One region of the Agrobacterium sp. LEGMi-208b genome, then DNA from elsewhere that is predicted to be linked to it. Evidence: riboswitches for the same ligand, from Rfam matches in the RefSeq annotation. Region 1 holds a riboswitch; each other region holds the start of a gene.
What was found. Region 1 has a riboswitch for cobalamin ahead of AC5YUO_RS16805 (ABC transporter substrate-binding protein). Riboswitches for the same ligand answer to the same signal wherever they lie in the genome.
Positions count from the first base shown of each region.

Region 1 (7,377 bases):
CTGACGGCGGCGATGCAGGGCGCATCGGTCAATTCTTCCAGAAGCGTCACGAGGGGTGCATTGGCGGCAAGGGACAGCGCCGGATAATCGCTCATCGGCGTCCATTCCACGTCGATTCCCTTGGCAGCCAGCGCTTCGACCCCGTCACGCACCGGCTGAAGCAGGGCCACCGGCGATATCCCGGCAATCGCCCGCGCTTCCAGTTCGATGGCGCAGAAATCGGGGATGATGTTGATCGCCTGTCCGCCTTTCACCGTGCCGATCTGGAGGGAAGAATAGGGCGGCTCGAACGTCGCTTCGAAAGGCCCCTGCGTGAGAGCCTGTGCGGTCTCGACCGCCTTTGCCATGATGCCGGTCATCAGATGGATGGCGTTCACGCCCTGATCCGGCCGCGAGGAATGGCCGGAGCGGCCGCGAATGGCGATGCGTGCGGCGGCCTTGCCCTTGTGGGCGCGCACGGCGCGCAGATTGCTCGGTTCGCCGATAATCGCGCCCGCCGGTTTTGCGCATAGTTCCGGCAATCGGGCGATGAGATGCGGAACGCCGCGGCAGCCCGCCTCCTCGTCATAGGAAAAGGCGATATGAACGGGCCGCTTCAGCGCCATGCGTGAAAATGCCGGTGCCGCGGCGAGAACCGTGGCCAGAAACCCTTTCATGTCGGTGGTTCCGCGTCCGTAAAGACGCTCGCCTTCGGTTCTCAGCGTGAAGGGAACGGAGGACCATTCCGGCTCACCGGCAGGCACCACATCCATATGGCCGGACAGGATGTATCCGCTGGCATCGGTCGGGCCGAAGCTGGCGAAGAGATTGGCGCGGTCGCCCTCCGGGCCGGCAAGCAGCGATACTTTCGCGCCGTGGCTTTCCAGATAATCGGCGATCCATCCGGCAATGTCGCCATTGGCGGTTCCGACGACCGAGGGGAAGCCGACAAGACGCTCCAGAATGTCGATTGCGTTCATGGCTGTCTCCGTCGCTTCAACGCCGAAAAGCTTAGAGCGGCCTGCGGCGTTTATCTGCTGAAATAGGCGTGATTTCAGTAGATTGTTGTGTCCTTTCAGCACTTTCAAAAAATTCCTGCTGACGAGGCTGGTTATCTTCGGATGTCGTGAGCTGGGATGCCGGGATCAAGGTTCCGCGCCGGAGGGAATGAGAGCCGTTTGTCATGGAGCTGCTCAAAGTCGATAGTTTCGAGTTGCGGACCGTGGATATCGCCGATGTGGAGGCCGATCATCTGCATGCTTTGTCCATGGCTGTCGGATGGCGATATCACGCGAACGAATGGTGTTTCCTGCGTCAATGTGGCGTCGGCCTTGCCGCGCTGGACGAGATAGACCGCGTTGTCGCAACGGCAATGCTGTTTCCTTATGATGAGGGTTTCGCGACGGTCGGCATGGTCATCGTTTCCCCGCGTTTGCAAGGGCAGGGCGTCGCACCATGGCTGGTCGGCCAACTCATTGCGGGTTACCCTGACGCCGCCCTGCGTTTGAACGCCACGGAAGCGTCACGGCGGCTTTTTGCCCGGCTGGGTTTTGCCGGGGATACGGAAAAAATACATCTCCTGCGCGGCAAGGCGCGTTGTATTGCCGAGGCGTCGGCGCTTGGAAGAAAACAGAGAATCGAGCCGCTGTCCGAGGATCATTTATCCGTCGTGGCGGATCTGGATCGGGCGGCTTTCGGTGTTTCGCGCCGGGGCGTCCTGCAGCGCCTTCTCCGGGAAAATACGGGTTACGGCCTGTTCGAGGCCGATCGTCTTGCCGCCTTTGCATTGCGGCGTGCAGCGGGGCGGGGCCATATCGTCGGCCCGGTCGTTGCCGGTGAGGAGGCGGATGCCATTGCGCTGGTGAAACGGCATTTTTCCGATCTCGACGATCAGCTTGTCCGTCTCGATGCCGTGCGGGACAGCGGTCTTCTGACCGATTTCCTGACGCAATCCGGGCTGGTGGTCATCGAAACGCTCACCATCATGTCGAAAGGTGTACCGCAACCGGCAGGCGCCGGTTCCGCAAGGACTTTCGCCCTTGCAGGCCCGTCTTTGTGCTGAAGTGCGGCACTATCGCAATTGACGCCCCGCCTCTTGCCCCTTATGTGAGAAAGCGACGGTTCCTGCAGCCGAAAGGCGAAGGGATTAATAGGGAACATGGTGCGGGCGATTTTTTCACCCAATGCCGTGGCTGCCCCCGCAACTGTAAGCGGATTGTCGTTCATCCCCGTGACGCTTGAAGGCGTCATGCCACTGTATTCTCAGGAATGCGGGAAGGCAGATGAGTGACGCAAATCCGTGAGCCAGGAGACCTGCCGTCAAAATATAAACCATCGTTACGGGCGGGGAAGCCCGGAGGAGGAGATTGTAATGTTATTTCATAACATTTCGTTTGCGTCCCAAGACCGTTCTCCGTACAAGACGTCCCGCTGTTGCTGCGCGTTCTGACGCCTGCTGCTCTGGAATAAGTTTTACTGTCGACTGGAGAACACATGTTTCATTCTAGACGCCTGCCGGTCCATGCCGGCTTTCTGGCCGCTGCGCTTGCGGTCTTGCCTGTCACCGCTGCAAATGCTGCCGAAACCACCTATCCCCTGACGATCAACAGCTGCGGTCAGGAGATCACCTTCAAGCAGGCTCCCGCCCGCACCGTGTCCGTCGGCCAGAGCACGACCGAGGTGCTTTATTTGCTCGGCCTCGCCGACAAGGTTGTCGGCACCGCGCTGTGGATTGGCCCGGTTCTGAAGGGTTATGAGGAGGCCAACGCCAAGGTCGAGCGGCTGGCCGATAATGACCCCAGCTTCGAGGCGGTCGTCGGCAAGAAGCCGGACCTCGTGACGACGCAGTTCCAGTGGCAGATCGGCCCGGAAGGCGTTGTCGGAACGCCGGCGCAATTCGCCGAACTTGGTATTCCCGTTTATACTTCGCCCGCCGATTGCCTGGGCAAGGACAATTCCGGCGGCGGCGACGGCGTGCGCAACACCGTCTTCACCATGGACCTGATCTACCAGGAAATTCGCGATCTCGCCAAAATCTTTAACGTGCAGGATCGCGGTGAGGAGGTCGTTGCCGATCTGAAGAAGCGTGAGGAAGCCGCCCGCGCCAAGATCGCCTCCGCCAATGGCAAGCTTTCCGCCGTCTTCTGGTTCTCCAGCGCCGAGCTGGATATCGATCCCTATGTGGCCGGCCGCAATGGCGCCCCCGGCTACATCATGTCCGCGCTGGGTCTGAAGAACGTCATCGAAAGCGATGAAGAATGGCCGACCGTCGGCTGGGAAACCATCGCCAAGGCAAATCCCTCCATCATCGTTGCCGGCAAGATGGATCGCCGCCGGTTCCCCGCCGACGATGTCGCCGTCAAGCTGAAGTTCCTCGCCACCGATCCCGTGGCCAGCATCATGCCCGCCGTCAAGGAAGGTCATGTGTTCGAGATGGATGCGCAGGCGATGAACCCGACCATCCGCACCATCGAAGGCATCGAAACGCTGGCCGAGGCGATTTCGGCTGCCGGCCTCGCCAAGTGAACGGACTTTCCATTCATCTCGGCAGGGCGGGGCTGGCTCTTGCCGCGCTCGCCCTGTTGCTCGTCGCGCTGATGGCCGGAGCGGCCATCGGCGAGACCGCCATTCCGTTTGATGTCGTGGCGAAAACCATTGCCAACCGCGTCTTCCATGCGGGTTATCCGCTGGAGCCGCTGGATGAGGGCATTGTCTGGAGTTACCGCCTCAGCCGCGCGGTTGTTGCCGCCTGTTGCGGCGCTTCTTTGGCGCTCGCCGGAGCGGTGCTGCAATCGCTTCTGCGCAACCCGCTTGCCGATCCCTATATTCTCGGCATTTCCGCCGGCGCTTCCACCGGTGCCGTCGCCGTGGCGCTTTTGGGCTTCGGTGCGGGGTTTCTAACGATGCCGGCCGGGGCGCTCATCGGCGCTTTCGTTGCGTTTTCGCTGGTCAGCCTTCTGGCGGTGCGGGCGGGGCACGGCAACAGCGCCATCATTCTGGCGGGGGTGGCCGGGTCGCAGCTGTTCAACGCCATGACTTCTTTCATCGTCACCAAATCCGCCAATGCGGAACAGGCGCGCGGCATCATGTTCTGGTTGCTGGGCAACCTCTCGGGCGTGCGCTGGCCGGATGTCTGGCTGGCGCTGCCGGTCAGCCTTGCGGGACTTGCTGTGTGTCTCTGGTATGCCCGGGCGCTCGATGCCTTCGCCTTCGGCGGCCAGGCCGCCGTTTCGCTCGGCATTCCGGTGCGCTGGGTCTACGCCGTGCTCATCTCCGTTTCGGCGGTCATGACGGCTGCGATGGTGTCGCTGGTTGGCTCCATCGGCTTCGTGGGGCTCGTCATTCCGCATGCGGCACGCATCTTCGTCGGCGTTCGCCATGGTATATTGCTGCCGGTAACGGCGCTGACCGGCGCGGTTTTCATGATCGTCGCGGATATTCTCTCGCGCATCGTCATTCCGGGGCAGGTGCTGCCCATCGGCGTTATCACCGCGCTTGTCGGTGCGCCCGCCTTTGCCTTCATTCTTGGGCAGAAGAGGGGGCGTTCATGAAATTATCCGCCCACGACCTGCATTTCCATGCCGGCAATATCGACATCGTGCGCGGCGTTTCACTCGATGTCGGTTCCGGTGAGTTTCTCGGCATTATCGGGCCGAACGGTTCCGGCAAAAGCACGCTGCTCTCCATGCTCGCAGGCATTCGCAAGCCGCGCCGGGGCCATGTCACGCTCGGGGATGAGCCGCTTGCCTCGTTGGGACGGCGCGATCTTGCCCGCCGGCTCGCCTTTGTGGAGCAGCAGGCCGAAACCACCGAACGCATCACCGCAAGACAGGCGGTGGAGCTTGGGCGCACGCCCTATCTCGGTCCGCTTTCCGCCTGGTCGCAGAAGGATGACGCCATCGTTGATGCAGCACTTGCCAATGTCGACATGGCCGACAAGGCGGAGCGCAACTGGCACCACCTTTCCGGCGGAGAACGCCAGCGCCTGCATATCGCCCGCGCATTGACGCAGGAGCCGCATATCCTGCTTCTGGACGAGCCGACCAATCACCTCGACATCGGCCACCAGATCGGCCTGCTCGATCTGGTGCGACGGCAGGGCCTGACCGTCGTGGCGGCGCTGCACGATCTCAATCACGCCGCCATGTTCTGCGACCGCGTCGCCATCATGCACCGGGGCGAGATGATTGCCGCCGGTCCGCCGCGGGAGGTTCTGACACCGGCGAGAATAGCCGCGGTCTTCGGGGTGGAATGCGTCGTCACCACGGATGAGGCCGGCTTTTCGCATATTCGTTTTCTGCCGGCCCATGGACGGGCCGGGCAAGCAAGGAAAGTATTGGCACGATGATGACATTGACGACGCTCGCAAACACCGCTGCAAAGACCAGACTGCTTTGCGCCACTGCCGTAATTGCCGTGGCGTTCACAGGCTTTCCGCTTCAGGCTTCAGCCGAGACCTTCGAGGTGAAGATGCTGAACCGGGGCGAAAAAGGCCCGATGGTGTTCGAGCCCGATTTTCTCGAGATCGCCCCCGGCGACCGCGTGCGCTTCGTGCCCACCCACAAGAGCCACAATGCCGCGACCATCGACGGCATGGTTCCCGAAGGGGTCGAGGGTTTCAAAAGCCGGATCAATGATGAATTCGAGACCGGGTTTGAAAAGCCGGGCTTTTACGGCATCAAATGCTCACCGCACTACGGCATGGGCATGGTCATGCTGATTAAGGTCGGCGACGCGACCCTGCCGCAGAGTTACAGGACGGTGGATGTGCCGGGTCGCGCCAAACCGCGATTGGACGATCTTTTCGAGCAGGCGGAAAAATGAGGCTGCACTGAGCTCTCATCCGTCATGCCGGTCCCTGGAACCAGCCCGAGGATGATCCGGCATCCAGCCGCGGCGCGTCTGCGCCGTGGGAAGAGCCTTTTGCGATCAAGGACTTGATCGCACTTGACCCGGAACTAGTCCGGGAGGACGGAGCAGTCCCCCGGCTTCACCGCGCACACGGCATAACGATGCTGCAGCCCGCGAAGGATACCTTTCAGCAGGCTGAAATTTTTCGCCTGGGCGCGGTGAATGGCCTGAAGCTCCTGGTCGATCGCGACAGGTTCGAAGCCGGTCGCACGCAACAGCGCCGCGACATCGCCGGCCCTTGCGCCCTTCGAAAAATAAACGCGCGACAGGATGCTGTTGAAAGTGTTTTCCGGGTCCGCCGGCTTGTGCGGCTGGTCCGGTTTGACGAGGCCGACGCCTTCGAGACTGGCCGCCAGTTTCTTCACCAGTCTCTCGCGCCAGCCGGTATTCACGAAATCGCCGTCGACGATCAGAAGCTTTCCGCCCGGTTTCAGGACACGGAACCATTCGGCGAAGCTTGCCTGCGGGTCCACCAGCGTCCAGACCAGATGACGGGTGATGATGACGTCGGCGCTTTCATCCGGCTCCATGGTGTTTTCGGCATCGCCGACGAAAAAGCGGATGCTGCGGCCGCGGCTTTTCGCTTTTTCCCGTGCAAGCGCCAGCATCGTCTCCGACCAGTCCATGCCGGTGACCTGAAAACCGAGATCGTCCATCAGGTGCGAGATGACGCCGGTGCCGCTGGCGAGATCAAGCGCCCTGCGGCCTTCTCCGCGGCCGAGATGCTTCAGGATAAGCGCATGCCAGGCCTCGCGCTCGTCTTCGGAGAAAATTTCATGTCCGGGGGAAAGGTCGAAAGTCGCGGCGCGGCCGGACCAATAGGATTTGATTTCGTCTCTCAGACTATCGTTTTTGCCATATTGGATTGTGTCGATCATCGGTCTTCAACTCATGTGCCGGTCAGTTAAGAATGGCTCTAAAACATAAATGTTGACTAGTATAGTCAGAAAATAATACAGCCGCGCCAGTCAACACTGGAGAGCAATATCCGATGCGCATCTCAGCCAAATCTGCGGCACTTGCCCTTGGCCTTCTCGTATCCGCCGCATGGCCGGCATTCGCCGAAAAGGTCACCGTCAAGGATGTGACGGGCCGCGATATCGAGGTCAATGTGCCGGTATCGCACGTCATCCTCGGTGAAGGTCGCCAGATTTATTTCCTGGCTGCGCTCGACAAGGAAAACCCTTTCCAGCACGTGGTGGGCTGGCGCGACGATCTGGCGAAAGCCGACCCGGAAACCTATGCGGCCTATCTCGCCAAATATCCTGAGATTGCCAAGCTGCCGACCTTTGGCGGCATGAAGGATGGCACCTTCGACATCGAGCAGGCTGTCGCCCTGAAGCCTGATGTGATCCTGATGAATATCGACGCCAAGACGGCGACCGAAGAAGCGGGCTATATCGAAAAGCTCGCCAAGGTCGGCATTCCGCTGGTCTATGTCGATTTCCGCGAAAAGCCGATGGAAAATACCGAGCCGAGCATGCGCCT
Region 1 covers NZ_CM183446.1:450,576-457,952, reverse strand. The annotation lists gene argE (acetylornithine deacetylase) at 1-959, opposite strand, end outside; gene AC5YUO_RS16810 (GNAT family N-acetyltransferase) at 1,163-2,041, shown strand; cobalamin riboswitch at 2,081-2,314, shown strand; gene AC5YUO_RS16805 (ABC transporter substrate-binding protein) at 2,473-3,504, shown strand; gene AC5YUO_RS16800 (FecCD family ABC transporter permease) at 3,501-4,529, shown strand; gene AC5YUO_RS16795 (ABC transporter ATP-binding protein) at 4,526-5,326, shown strand; gene AC5YUO_RS16790 (pseudoazurin) at 5,323-5,802, shown strand; gene AC5YUO_RS16785 (class I SAM-dependent methyltransferase) at 5,937-6,767, opposite strand; gene AC5YUO_RS16780 (ABC transporter substrate-binding protein) at 6,881-7,377, shown strand, end outside.

Region 2 (7,377 bases), on a different replicon from region 1:
GCAACGCCCATGTGCCGCCGGGTGCGCTCGGTCCTTCCGGTGAGGTGATCCCGGCCAATATCATTTCCAAGGCCCCGTCGGCCGAATTGCGACCCAACCAGACCGACCAGGATTCGCTGCCGCCCTATCCGGTGCTGGACGATATTCTGGAATGCCTGGTCGAGAAGGAAATGTCGGTCGAGGAAATTCTGGCGCGCGGCCATGATGTGGCGACCGTGCACCGGGTGGAGCATCTGCTCTATCTCGCCGAATACAAGCGCCGGCAATCGGCGCCGGGCGTGAAGATCACCAAGAAGAACTTTGGGCGTGACCGGCGTTATCCGATCACCAACCGGTTCCGGGATCGGTGATGAGGGCGGTTTCCGGAAGGCGTGTTTAACGCCGGATCTTCTTCATAAACAGGGCGATTGCTGTACGAAGGTGCGGCAAATTTCTTCTCCCCGCCGGGGAGAAGGTGGCCCGAAGGGTCGGATGAGGGGGCTAGCTCTCGATCTATCTCGACCCTCACCCCCTCATCCCGCTGCCGCGGACTTCTCCCCGGCGGGGAGAAGAAACAAGTGGCATGCGCCCGGTCCACAGCGCGGATATGTGAATGGCGCGGAGAAAACCCCGCGCCGCTTCCTCACCTTAAATAACCTGCCCCACGTCGATGCGGTTACCATCCGGGTCTTCGAACACAAAGGCGCGCAGGCCGTAATCCTTGTCCTGCAGCCCCTTGATGATGCGCAGCCCCTGGCTCTTGCACAGCGCGTGCAGCGCATCGACATCGCTGACCATCATATGCGCCACATTGAAGGGCGCTGCCTTGTGGGTGGGCTGCAATGTCAGGTGCAGCTCGGCATTGCCCTGTTTGAGGATCATGAAACCGACGGGGGTGCCGTTTTCGAAGGTCTTTTCGAAGCCCAGCACGCCAACGTAAAAATCATGGGCCTTTTCGATATTCCTGACAGGAAGCATGGCGGCGATCCGCCCGAAGCGGATGCCGTGATCGGCGATGGTATTCATCGCGGAACCTCGGATCTGGGAGAAACGGCAGGCGGCGCGGACGGTGCCGGGGCGCTGGCGTTTTTTCCGGTTTGAATTTGCAGGACGGTGCCTGCCGCCCTAGGATCATAATCGAGGCGATGGCGGATGCAAACGGAATGTCTCTATTGCCGAGCGCCTTGAGCGAGAACACAGACACGCCCGGGAGGCAGAATGCGCAGCTCCATCGAAATCTTCAACATCCGCACCCGGCAGATGCGGGTGGTGTTACAGACGCCTGATCTCTTCGAAGCGCCGAACTGGTCGCCGGATGGAAAATACCTGTTGTTGAACAGTGAGGGGCTGCTTTATCGCCTGTCTCTTTCCGGCGGGGCCGCGCCGGAAAAGGTCGATACCGGCTTTGCCACGCTCTGCAACAACGACCACGGCATTTCGCCTGACGGTTCGCTCTATGCCATCTCCGACAAGGTGGAATTCGGCAAGAGCGCCATCTATCTCCTGTCCTCTATGGGAGGCGCGCCGCGGCTGATGACGAGGAACCTTCCTTCCTACTGGCATGGCTGGTCGCCGGATGGGAAGAGCTTTGCCTATTGCGGCATTCGCGATCAGGTCTTCGATATCTATTCCATGGATGTCAAGACCGCCACCGAGACGCGGCTGACCCATGGCGAAGGCCGTAATGACGGTCCGGATTATTCGCCGGATGGTGCGTGGATCTATTTTAATTCCAGCCGCACCGGGCAGATGCAGATCTGGCGGGTGCGGGTCGACGGTTCCGCCGTCGAACGCATCACCGACAGCCCCTATGGCGACTGGTTTCCGCATCCGTCACCCGTAGGTGACAAGGTGGTGTTCGTCTCCTATGACGGCGATGTCTTCGACCATCCGCGTGACCTCGACGTGCGGGTGCGGCTGATGGATATGGATGGCGGCAATGCCGAAACGCTGTTCGAGCTTTTCGGCGGGCAGGGCACGATGAACTCGCCCAACTGGTCACCAGATGGGGATGAATTCGCTTATGTCAGGTATTTCCCCGTGGAGTGATGCGGTAAAGGGAGGACCCGTCATTCCGGCCTTGAGCCGGAATCCAGTCGACGCGCGTCTGCGCGGCGAAAAGACTCCTCTCAGTCCAAGGACTTGGGCTGGCTGGATTCCGGCTCAAGGCCGGAATGACGGAGGTGAGGGGTGCCATGGTCACATCGCCGCATCGCCCGCAAAGAAGCTTGCATTCGCAAACTTTTTTGCCCATAGCTTCCTTGTCAGGTGCCTGCCTTTGCGGCGGGAGAATCGGGAATCCGGTGGAAGACCGGAACGTGCCCAGCGCTGTGAGGCGGACGTTCTTTTTAGAAGCCACTGGAGCAATTCGGGAAGGCGAAAAGGGCGGATGAAGCCAAGTCAGAAGACCGGCCTGACAGGATAGACCGAACCGCGCGGACGGCGGCAGGTTGTTGTCGAGGCGGGGTGTGTGTTTGCGCCCTGCCTTCGCATTGTTGGGGATAAACGATGCCAGCCGACTCGTCCGTAAGCAATCCGCCCGGTGCCAGTTCGTTCGATCATGCGCTTTCACCCGCCCGCCCGTTTTCAGGCGAGGAGCGCGAGGCGATCTATCGCGCCATCGAGACGCGGCGCGATGTGCGCGACCAGTTCCTGCCAGATCCGCTGCCGGACGCGCTTGTCGAGCGCCTGCTGAAGGCGGCGCATTCGGCGCCCTCGGTCGGTTTCATGCAGCCGTGGAATTTCACCCTCGTTACCGATGGCGCCGTGCGCCAGGCGGCATGGGTGGCCTTCAGCCGCGCCAATGAAGAGGCGGCGGCGATGTTTGCCGGCGAGCAGCAGGCGCTTTATCGCAGTCTCAAGCTTGAGGGCATCCGCAAGGCGCCGCTCAGCATCTGCGTCACCTGCGATCCGACACGGGGCGGCAAGGTGGTGCTGGGCCGTACCCACAATCCGCGCACGGATGTCTATTCCACCGTCTGCGCCATCCAGAACCTCTGGCTCGCGGCCCGCGCCGAAGGCGTCGGCGTCGGCTGGGTCAGCATTTTCCACGACAGCGACATTCGTATTATTCTTGGTATCCCCGACCATATTGAAATCGTCGCCTGGCTGTGCCTTGGCCGGGTCAACGAACTTTACACTGAACCGGAACTGGCGGTGAAAGGCTGGCGGCAGCGCGTGCCGCTGGAGGAACTGGTGTTCCGCAATCGCTGGGGCGGTTGACCGGGCGGCTCCACCCCTCCCGGACGAAACCGGGAGGGGTGGGCCGGGAAAGGTGGGCCGGGAAAGGTGGCCATCGTCTCTTCAAACGACAGTGCAGTTAAAAAGATTGAGGATGGGGTGAATGGGGCTGGCGAGGCTGATCGCGCCGCTTGCACCCCAGAACAATCCGACGACATTATTGCCGGCGGTGTCGATGACGGCGCTGCCGCTATCGCCCGGCTGACTGAAGACTTCGCCGGCGCGGCGCGGCGATATGCCGATCTGGTTGCGCATATTCGGCTGCTGTACGTCGTAAAAGCCGGAAACGACGCCATTGGTGATATTGGTCGTCACGCCCGATTTCGTGACATTCATGTTGAGCGCCGCAACGGCCGCCCCCACCGGCGAAGGGAGGTTGTAGATTGCGCCGATGGTGGCGAGCCGGCCATTCGCCGGGCTGGCGACAGCCGCATCGACGCCATAGGGCGTTCCCTGATAGACGATGTTGCCCCTCTGGAAAGCGACGATATTGGCGGCAAGATCGCCAAACCAGGTGCGCGCCGGTTGCGACACGTCATCGCCGATCTGGGCATTGTCCCGGCAGATGACATGGGCATTGCTCATGATCAGCGGTGCGCCGTTGGCGGCCCGGACGACTAGCCCGATGGTGCCGACGGTATCCGTCCAGGACCAGTAATCCGGGCTGCCGCTGATGCCGCCGACCATCGGCTCCACGACTTTTTCGCGCGGGTTGTCGGAAAGGCGTCTGGGGTGATCCTTCCATTCCGTGCCGGGCGCGGGCGGTGTCAGCACCGCCTCGCTCGGGCGGTCGAAGGATCCTTCCCGTACCTGCAGCGGCGCGCCGCCCAGCGTCGTCATCAGACCCGCCTTCAGCGATGGCTCCGGCGCGCGGTGGTAAAGGATCAGGCCAAGCTCCTGTGTCAGTTCGCCGGCGGCGTCCTCAAGCAACCCGACGCCGATCGCCGTGACGCCGGGTATGCCTGTCAGCTGATGGTAATGCCGCTCCTTGAGCGCGGTGAGTTCCTCGAAAGTCATTCGCTTGCCTCATGGAAAAAGGGGTGAAGGATGGATGTCCGGCTTTACAGGGGCGGCGCGCCCGGTGGGGTGAAGGGCTGCGCCGCCCGTGCCTGAGAGCCGTCAGTTCAAGGGAATGATCTTGCCGCTGGACGGAGCGCCGCCGCCGGCCGGCGGAGGACCGCCAGCCGCCGCCTGATCGGCGAGCATGCGGTATTGGGAGGTGCCTTTTTCAGTGCTGATGGTGCCGGAAACCGTGTAGAGATAGACGTCGCCGGAGACGGCGTAGTCGTTGCTCTGATTGTTCACATAGAACTCGATCTCGACAGTCGACATATTGGTCGCGCGTTCCAGGAAGGCGTCCATCAGCATGGTGATCTGCTGATCCGTCAGGCCCTTGGAGCGCATTTCCTGTTTGGTCTTTTCATAAGAGGCGGAAGCGCCGCCGCCGCCGAAGAACCAGGTCCAGACCGAGAGATTGGCGCTGGCCGTGGTCTTTTCGTATTCGTTGATCTCCTCGCGGTAGGAAGCATCCAGCATTCCGAGCGCAAGCGTGTTGAGGTCCCTCACATCCTGGCTGGAAAGCGCCGAGATTTGCAGCTGGGCCTTGATTTTTCCCGTGGTATGCGCCGGCACGGTATAGGAAATGCCGGTCAGCTGTCCCATGCCGGAGACCGAGATGGAATAAGATTCCTTCGCTTCGCCTGTCGGCAAAGTTGCGATGACCGGGACAAAAGGATCGAGCAGTTTGACGCCGGTTGCGGTGATCTGAATGGATGTCATGGCTATACTCCTGATGGTTGTGGGCTTCATAGGTCAATGAAACTCTGACCGTCCACTCGGGGTCGAGGTGGGCGACATGGTCGTCTGGAGATGCATGAAAGGCGCGAGCGGCTAAAGCCGCACGGCATATATATATTTTGCATGTTGCGCTGATCCACTTAAAGTGGATATTTTTATAATATGCACTCTTACAGCGAAGTCAATCGCGTTCGTGAATGCAACTTCTATATGAATATTTGCCGGGAAATGGGGTGAAGAATGTGTTTATCCATGGCCGAAGGATGGATCAAAGCAGGCCGCGGGACGGGCGCGGCCTGTACGGAACTGACGCATGGCGTCTGGCGTCGTGGAACATGCGAGGGCTGGCAGCGCCGTCTTTATTGCTGCGGCTGTATGCCCTTCAATGCCGGGTTCTTCAGGTCGATCCGGCCCGTCTGGTCCGGCAGGAATTTCGGGCCGATGACGCGGACGCGGCTGTCGTTCGGATCATAGTCGCGTTCGGGCACGGGCTGTTCCGGCGGTTTTGCGGCCTGTTGCTGTTCGGCGGGCTTCTCAGCCTTGTCACCACTCCTGTCACCTTGGGGTGATGGAATGGTGGTGATGCCGGAATAGGGTTTTTCGGATTCCGGCCGGGCCGCCTCTTCCTGCTTCTGCATATCCTGGTGATAGGCGGCCATGTTGCAGGCGCAGCCGGGCGCTTTGGCAGACGAATTACGATAAGCGAAGGCGGTCGGCAGGTCCTTGTAGGGTTTGCCGGTTTGCGCAGACACCATGTCGGCGGTTTCCTGATCCGCCATGGAGTGGAAATAAAGCTCCGTCTCTGTCCCCGGACACATTTTCTGGCATTGCTCCGCCTGGGCGCGGAAATCGAGCGGCGAAGCGTTGGAGGCAATCGGGAAAAACGAGCCGTCGCAGGTGCGCACGCAGAGTGTGCGAAGTCCGCCTTCGGCGGCGTTTGGGTAGGGCGACAGGCCCGCCTGTCCCGGCTCACCGCCACCCTGCCGGAAGGCATCGGGATAACGCGTGACATCGGGCGCCGGCGACGCTTGGGGGTTCATGTCCTCTGCGGGGCTGCAGCCATTGGCGTCGAGTGCGGCGAGAATGCGCTGGCGCCTGATGTCGCCGTCATCACTGCGCGCCGCCGCCATGGCATCGTCCCGGTCGCGGATGATCGCGCCGCGTTCGGCTTCGGCATCCGCCAGCGCATCGCCGATCTCGGCGCAGAGGCCGGCATTGGGATTGCCATAAACGATGACGCTGCCGGAGGAGCAGCCATAACCGCGCAGGTCGTTCCGGATCTTGCGGATGACGATGTTCTGGCGGGCGAGCGCATTGGCATAACGCCGCACCTCGGCCGTATTGCCGATGACGCGGGGCGGCGCGCGCAACTGCGCATAAAGCGTATCGCAGACCTGATCCGCGAAAGCGGCGGCCGGGGCGAGGAAAACAAGGGGAAGCAGGAGGCCGATGATGCGGCTGCGGCGGGTCAATTGTTCGATCCGTTCGATGTCCCCGGCCAGTGGCAGGGGCGTTATACTTCACGAAATCCGTGTTTCAGGAAGATAACATAAGCTGTTGCCGCAATGCGGCAACAGCATGTTCAAAATTGCGTTAATAGGCCTTCATCACATCGAAGGATGCGAAGCCTGAACGACGGCGAAGGCCGCCATGTTGACGACGCCGCGCGAGGTGACGCTGGGCGACAGGATGTGGGCGGGCAGGGCCGTGCCGAGCAGGATCGGGCCGACATGCAGGCCCTCCGTCAGCGTGCGGGTGACACCGAGCGTGATGTTGGCGGCATCGAGGTTCGGGAAAACCAGAAGGTTCGCTTCGCCGGTCAGCACGCTGTTCGGCATGGCGCGCTTGCGCAGCGCTTCCGAAAGCGCCGAGCCGCCCTGCATTTCGCCGTCCACTTCCAGTTCCGGTGCGGCTTCCTGCACGATTTTCAGCGCGCGGCGCATCTTGCGGGCGCTTTCGGAATCGCGCGAGCCGAAATTGGAGTGGCTGGCGAGCGCCACCTTCGGCGTGATGCCGAAGCGGCGGATTTCCTTGGCCGCGAGAATGGCCATTTCCGCCACTTCTTCGGAGGTCGGGTCGTAATTGACGAAAGTATCGGTGAGGAACAGCGCGCCCTGCTGGGTGATGAGCAGGCTGAGGCCGGCAAAGGAACGCACGCCTTCCTGCTTGCCGATGATCTGGTTCACGTCGCGCAGGTGGCGGTCATAACGGCCTTCGAGGCCGCAGATCAGCGCATCCGCTTCGCCACGCTTCACCGACAGCGCACCGATGACGGTCGTGTTGGTGCGCACGATGGTACGCGCCGCCTCCGGGTTGATGCCGGCGCGGCCGACAAGGGCGAAATAATCATCGACATAATCG
Region 2 covers NZ_CM183445.1:2,954,514-2,961,890, forward strand. The annotation lists gene AC5YUO_RS14455 (NAD+ synthase) at 1-350, shown strand, start outside; gene AC5YUO_RS14460 (glyoxalase superfamily protein) at 628-1,005, opposite strand; gene AC5YUO_RS14465 (TolB family protein) at 1,198-2,028, shown strand; cobalamin riboswitch at 2,229-2,410, shown strand; gene bluB (5,6-dimethylbenzimidazole synthase) at 2,488-3,201, shown strand; gene AC5YUO_RS14475 (chymotrypsin family serine protease) at 3,283-4,236, opposite strand; gene AC5YUO_RS14480 (hypothetical protein) at 4,339-4,998, opposite strand; gene AC5YUO_RS14485 (DUF2865 domain-containing protein) at 5,376-6,488, opposite strand; gene AC5YUO_RS14490 (NADP-dependent malic enzyme) at 6,624-7,377, opposite strand, start outside.
Region 2: linked by a shared signal. The riboswitch ahead of bluB (5,6-dimethylbenzimidazole synthase) and the one ahead of AC5YUO_RS16805 (ABC transporter substrate-binding protein) in region 1 are both predicted to bind cobalamin.

Region 3 (7,377 bases), on a different replicon from region 1:
TGGGCAAAGTTTGTCGGCATCGACGAATTGAAGGGCCTTTCGCAGGGTGGCGGCCACTTCTTCTGGGGTTTCGATGGTGTTGCTTGCGACGTCGATGGCCCCGACCATCACCTTCTTGCCCCGGACCAGTTCGATGAGATCCATCGGGACATGCGAGTTATGGCATTCCAGGGAGATCATGCCGATCCTGGATTTCTGCAGTTTGGGAAGGGTTTCCTCATACTGCCGCCATTCCGATCCCAGAGTCTTTTTCCAGTCCGTATTGGCCTTGATACCGTAGCCATAGCAGATGTGGACGGCAGTTTCGCACTTGAGCCCTTCGATCGCCCTTTCCAAAGTAGCAACACCCCAGTCATTTACCTCGTCAAAAAAGACGTTGAATGCGGGCTCGTCGAACTGAATGATATCGACGCCCGCAGCCTCCAGTTCCCTGGCCTCCTCGTTGAGGATCCTGGCAAATTCCCAGGCCAGTTTTTCCCGGCTTTTATAATGGGCATCAAAGAGTGTATCGATCATCGTCATCGGCCCCGGCAGGGCCCATTTGATAGGCTGCTTGGTCTGCTGACGCAGGAACTTGGCATCTTCAACGAAAACAGGCTTCTGACGAGACACGGCGCCGACGACCGTCGGGACACTCGCATCATAGCGATCCCGGATTCTGACGGTCTCGCGTTTTTCAAAATCAACCCCGTCGAGGTGCTCGATAAACGTCGTGACGAAGTGCTGGCGCGTCTGCTCACCATCGCTTACGATATCGATGCCGGCCTGTCGCTGATCGTCAAGGGACAGACGCAAAGCGTCCTGTTTGCCTTCGACCAATTCTTCATCCTGCAGTTTCCAGGGCGACCAGAGCTTCTCAGGCTCTGCAAGCCATGAGGGTTTCGGTAAGCTGCCGGCGGTTGACGTTGGCAACAGTGTTTTCATGATAGGCCACCTTATGCTTTTGGTTCGTCAGCGAACGTGATTGGCAGACCACTGCTCGAGAATGGTCTTGTACGGTTTTATGAGATGCTCCTCCGCAAACCTTCCCTGCTCGACAGCCAGGCGGCTACGCTCTTCACGATCGTAGACAATGCGAGTCAGTGAATAATCCTGGTGCTTCAGATTTGGTCGATAACAGGCACCCGCCGCGGAATTTGCGTTGTAGATCTCCGGCCGGTAGATCTTCTGAAACGTCTCCATCGTGCTGATGGTGCTGATGAGCTCCAGATTAGTGTAGTCATCGAGCAGATCGCCGAGAAAATAAAAGGCAAAAGGCGCAACGCTATTCGGCGGCATGAAAAAGCGAACCTGCAGCCCCATTTTCTGGAAGTAGAGATCCGTCGAAGACATTTCATCCTGTTGGTATTCTGCCCCCAAAACAGGATGCTGATTTCCGGTCCGGCGATATGTTTTGCTGCTCGATGCGCTCAGGCATATGACCGGCGGCTTTTTGAAGTGCGCTTTGTAAGCATCTGAGTTCAGGAAACATTTGAACAGGTTCCCGTGCAGATCGCCGAAATTCTCCGGCATGCTGAATTCAGGCCGGTTTTTATTATGCTCCGGCAGCACGATGCTGAAATCGTAGTCTCGGACATAGGAGGAGAAATTATTCCCGACGATGCCCTCGATGCGCTCGTTGCTTTTTCGGTCAACGATGTTCGTTTTCAATATTTCGATCAGAGGGAAGGCATCATGGTTCCCTCCAGCACCAATGGCCATCTCAACCGAAATGATTTCGAGTTCGACGGAATAACGATCGCCTTTCGGGTTATTCCAATGCGCCAGGGCGTTGAAACGATTGTCGATCATTCTCGAGGCGTTTCGAAGGTTGTCCCGCCGGTTCTCGCCTCTTGCGAGATTGGCAAAATTTGTCGTGGCCCGCGTATTGTCCGAGGGGCGATAGTCCTCATCGAAGGGAATGCTTTTAATCGTAAAGGTGAAGTCTGTGTTCATCGCGATCTGGCGTCCTCGTTCCGAGATCGAACCTGCATCGATTGCTCCATTGGTTCTCTCCGTCGGCAGTTTTCATACCCTCCGTCGTCGAGAGCCGTCCCTGTCTTATGCCTGAGCCATCATTCAGGAAAAATTGGTATTATCTCATTGAAGCATGAGCGATGTTCATGATTGGACGCGAGAATTGTTTTCTCTCGACAAGCCGGAGAGACGACAGAAGCGAGAACAACCGGACGTCGACTTCCTCCACATCACTGCAACAGACGCCTTGACCACGTCAGCGGCATGCGACATTGGTTCACTATCGTGGTTCTGCGGACGAAAGTCCGGAGCTAAGAGGGAATTCGGTGAGGGCTTTGCCTGAAGCCGAAGCTGCCCCCGCAACTGTAAGCGGCGAGCGAAAGTCCATTCAAGTCACTGAGGCCTGCCTCGGGAAGACGGACAGGAGCGACGACCCGTAAGCCAGGAGACCTGCCGCGATAGATAACGTCCACGGGCGGGGTGTCCCGGAGTGCCGCTTTCGCGACCGGCATTCCCGTGCCATCGTTTCTGCGTCATGTTCCTGCCCTGCCACAACCTGATGGCAGCGCCGATGACAAATATAAACAAGCCCATGCAGCAGCACGGCTCAACAACCAAGCTCATAGATATCGTCTTTCCGGGCGACACCAACCATCACGGCACCCTGTTCGGGGGCACCGGCCTCGCTCTCATGGATCGCGCTGCGTTCATCGCGGCTACCCGATTTGGGAGGGTCCCTTTCGTGACCGCCTCTTGTGAGCGCATCGATTTCGAACAGCCCGCACGCATCGGTCACATCGTCGAATTTGCGGCAAGACCAGTCAAGGCCGGTCGCCGTTCCCTTACCGTTGAAGTCGAAATGGTGGCGGAAACCATTGTCAGCCGTCAGCGGCACACCTGTACGCGCGGTATTTTCCACATGGTCGCGATTCCGGAGGATGAAGTGGCCGCGATCTACGCGTTGCCCGAGCTCGTTCCAGCGGAAGCCCCGGATATCAAAGATACCGTTGCCATGGTCGAGATCGTCTTCCCGGATCAGGCCAACAGCGCTGGTCGAATGTTCGGGGGCGAAGCAATCTCTTACATGACCAAAGCCGCATTCGTTGCCGCATCGCGCTACTCCGGCAAGCTGGTGGTCCTTGCTTCATCCGAACGCATCGACTTTGCGAGAACAATCGAGATCGGTGAAATCGTTGAGGCGCAGGCACGGGTAGAGCGCGTTGGCCGCAGTTCGATGTCCATCGAGACAAAACTCTGGTCGGAAAATCTTCTAACGGGAGAGAGGCACATTACGGCCACCGGACATTTCACCATGGTCGCGGTCGACATGAACCACCGGCCGGTTTCTGTGCACGATGATGCGCCGGGAGCGAGCGTCCCACCTGACCATGGGCGGGCATAACTATGCTGGACAGGCAACATCTGTCGATTCTGCGTGAAGTTGATCGCCTGGGCAGCCTGACGGCGGCGGCGGAGCGGCTGAATGTCTCCCAGTCCGCTCTCAGCCATACGATCCGCAAGCTCGAAGAGCGCTATGGCGTGGCGATGTGGGAGAAAGACGGTCGTAACCTCCGTCTCACCGAGGCCGGTCGCTACATCGTAACGGTGGCGCAGCGTGTTCTCCCCCAAATTGAGAGGGCCGAGAATGTCCTGTCGGATTATCGCCACGGCCAGAGGGGCTCGCTGAAGATCGGCATGGAATGCCATCCCTGCCACCAGTGGCTGATGGGAGTGACAAAGCCCTATCTCATGGAATGGCCGGATGTGGGTCTGGAACTGACGACCTCATTTGCCTCCGGCGGTGTGTCAGCGCTGACGGGATATGAGATCGATATCCTGATCACGCCCGACCCCATCGAGGCGCCCGGCATCCACTATCGTCCGGTGTTCGACTATGAGCTGGTGCTTGCCGTTCCCGCCGGCCATCCTCTGGCGCAGAAACGCCATGCCGAACCCGCGGACCTGCTTGATGAGACACTGTTCACCTATCCTGTCCCGCCGGAGCGGTTGGATGTGTTCACGCAATTTCTGGTGCCAGCCAATTGCCGTCCGCGTCACCACAGAAATGTCGAAACGACAGAAATGATGCTCCAACTCGTGGCGGCAGGCCGCGGGGTCAGCGCCATTCCCGACTGGCTGGTGCGTCGGGAAGCGGCAGCGCTCGGTGTCCGCCCCGTCCGTATTGGTCCGGACGGCATACAAAAAAGCATCCATCTCGGATTAAGAAATGGCGACGACGCCGTCGATTTCATCGCCGGGTTTGTTGAGACGTCGCACCAGAGATGAGCGTTATGAAACAGTGTGGCAATTGACGCTGTTATACCCAAAATTGCCGCCGTTACGGCCATGGTCAAGGGAGCACATGAATGCCTATTGATGGCCCGTCGTTGGTATGGCTGACAGAGGAGGCCGGAAGTGAGCTAAGAGCGGAAGCGCGTGCTTTCTGCCTACGGATGATCAATGAAGTCTACGAGATCGATTACACGCCAACTTGGCACGCCGATCTGGACTCGCTGCTGAGCGCTGGCACCGAGAACTGGTTTTCAGATGAGATGCGCGGACGTTTTCTCATCGTCCAAGGCGCCGGAGGGCGCATCGTCGCAACTGGAGGATTCTATGACTTGGAAAGAAAGCCATCAACGATGGACCGCTTGCGAGATCGTTACAGTGACGTGGAGAAGGTGTGTCAGATCGTCAGGGTCTATGTGGAACAACGCGCCCGAAGGAAAGGGCTAGGATCATTAATTGTGAAGGCTCTCGAGAGCAAGGCGCGCAAAGTCGGATACTTAGCCACATATCTTCATGCCGATGCGAAAACGCCTGGCGCGCTTGGCTTCTGGAGAAGTCAAGGTTACAGCGCGTTTGGTCGCTTCTCATATCCGTCATCGAGAGGAACGGATAGCAGTGTGGACTTCGAAAAGGTTGTCCACGAAGACGATTAATCAAAAACCATCTTCACGTTTTAATCGATTGGGCTACGACGATTAGCCTTGAGGTGCGCTCTACAGTAGACGAACGTGAAGCCCATGATAAAATCCGAGCCAGTTAAGACTGGCTTGGCTTACCGAGGTGTACGCATTAATTTCAGACCGCTTGGCGCCGGACAGGTTCTCCGGGCAGCGACCTAAAAGCTCACCGGCGGCTGTTCACCATAAAATGGGCCTCAGAGCCCCTCTTATCCATCGGATAAGCGGCATTATCAGGAATTGCCCCAGCGCCTGCTTTGCATCTGTGGGTCTCGGATTTTGTGTTTTATGTCAGGGATTTAGCGCCGACGATCGCAGTGCTAACCGAATCGAAATCTTCGGCTGTTGCGGGATCGTGTAGCGTAGGATTTGGTTGCGGGACCTGAGTGCACAGAGACTTGTTAATTCAAAGATATAGGCCGATTGGCACCCACGAACAGTGTAAATATCTCCGGCTCAAGCTGCCCAAACAGCCGTGTGGTAGGTTTTTCAACTGAAGGTGTAAAACTGCTTTCTGCCAAGACGTCCCCCTCTCCCTGGGAAATTTCGGCAAAAAAAAGAATCCGTCAAGGGTAGATCGTCACGAAATCAATCATAAATAGAACTCGTTAAAGTTGCCGACAGATAAACTCCAATGGGTCTGACTGTCGGAAAATTCTGATTCCAAGCGTTAGCTCCAGCGAACCACGCATGAATACGGCCTCGTCGGATGCCGAAAAAATTGAGAATTCGAGAAACAATCCAGCTACATGCACGATCAGCGCGAGGATAATCCCGCGCTGATCGAACTTACATCACTCACTCGGCAGGCTTTTGATCGCATCGAACACGCGAGCCGTATAGGTCAACGCAGCGCCGGCATTAAGCGAGATAGCCACGCCGAGGGCCTCGGCGATCTCTTCTTCGCTGGCACCCAGTTCGATGGCCTTCCTGCCATGAACGGCGATGCATCCGTCGCAGCGGGTCGTGACCGCAACGGCCAGAGCAATGATCTCGTGCATCTTCGGCTCAATCTTGCCGGTCTTGTCGCCGCTGGCTTCCATGATGTTCAACCCGCGAAGAACATCGGGGCTAAGCTTTGCGAAATCGCCGACGCGGCCGATCAGGGCGCCGCGGTATGAATTCCAGTCCTGCATGTTGCTCATGAAAGCCTCCTACTGGCGGCCGGCGGTGACGCCGCCGTCTACGGGAAGGATCGTGCCGGTGATCCATGATGCCTGTTCGGACGCCAGGAAAAGGATCGCTTCGGCGACGTCGCGCGGCTGGCCATTACGACCGAGCGGATGAAAGGCATTGAAGGTCGGCAGAACCTGTTTGACCTGATCGTCCGACAGGAAAGTGTTGTAGACCGGCGTTTCGACAACGGCCGGAGCGACGGCATTGATGCGGATATTATAGGGCGCAAGCTCTATGGCGAGGTTGCGAACCATGGCATGGACGCCGGCATTGATGCGGATATTATAGGGCGCAAGCTCTATGGCGAGGTTGCGAACCATGGCATGGACGCCGGCATTGGCCGCGGAATAGGCGGCCGACGGCGTTGCGCCAATCGCCTGGATCGCCCATAGGGAGCCGGTCTGGACGATCGCGCCGCCCTTTTCCTTCATCGCCTTCGCGGCGGCCTGTGCCGTGAAGAACTTGCCCTTCAGGATCGTGTCCAGATACCAATCGTAATCTGCCTCGGTCAGGTCGAGGAACGGTTTCGGATTGAAGACGCCCGCATTATTCACCAGCACGTCGAGCTTGCCGAACCTCGAAATAGCGGTATCAACGAGCGCGGCACCAGTCTCCGGCTTTGCGATGTCACCTGCAGACACGACGACATTCTGCCCGCTCGGATCGATCTCTTTCGCAGCAGCCTCCAGTTTTGCCAGATCGCGGCCATTGATGGCGACCTTTGCGCCCTCCGCCAGGAATCGGGCCGCAGCTTCCTTGCCAATGCCTGAGCCGCCACCAGTGATCGCAATTACCTTGTTTTCAAAACGCATTCTCTGTCTCCTTGTTATCTATCTAACGTTAGATAGGCAGCCTACTTATGGATTGCGTTTCGCGGATGCAAGCCCTATCTAACATTAGATAGAGAGGATTTTGAAAATGACCGATACGACGGCTGCTATTCTGGATGCTGCGGAGAGACGAATTCGAAGCGGCGGCTACAGCGGCTTCAGCTTCAGGGACGTGGCCGCAGATGTCGGCGTGAAAGCGTCTTCCGTCCATTACCATTTTCCAGCGAAGGAGAAGCTCGCCGCGGCTGTGGCCAAACGTTACACGGACCGTTTCATGGCTGCCGTGGACGCCGAGATCGACCGGGGAACGGGCGCCATAGAAGCCTGGAAACGGACCTTTTTCACCGCTTTGCGGCGTGACGGGCGCATGTGTCTGTGCGGCACGCTGGCGGCAACCTCACACGATCTGCCGGAAGAGGTGCGCATGGAAGTGAAACGTTTCTTCCTGC
Region 3 covers NZ_CM183445.1:1,984,484-1,991,860, reverse strand. The annotation lists gene AC5YUO_RS09650 (methionine synthase) at 1-924, opposite strand, end outside; gene AC5YUO_RS09645 (DUF1852 domain-containing protein) at 952-1,935, opposite strand; cobalamin riboswitch at 2,226-2,428, shown strand; gene AC5YUO_RS09640 (acyl-CoA thioesterase) at 2,492-3,358, shown strand; gene AC5YUO_RS09635 (LysR family transcriptional regulator) at 3,361-4,242, shown strand; gene AC5YUO_RS09630 (GNAT family N-acetyltransferase) at 4,323-4,898, shown strand; gene AC5YUO_RS09625 (carboxymuconolactone decarboxylase family protein) at 5,717-6,067, opposite strand; gene AC5YUO_RS09620 (SDR family NAD(P)-dependent oxidoreductase) at 6,077-6,910, opposite strand; gene AC5YUO_RS09615 (TetR/AcrR family transcriptional regulator) at 7,017-7,377, shown strand, end outside.
Region 3: linked by a shared signal. The riboswitch ahead of AC5YUO_RS09640 (acyl-CoA thioesterase) and the one ahead of AC5YUO_RS16805 (ABC transporter substrate-binding protein) in region 1 are both predicted to bind cobalamin.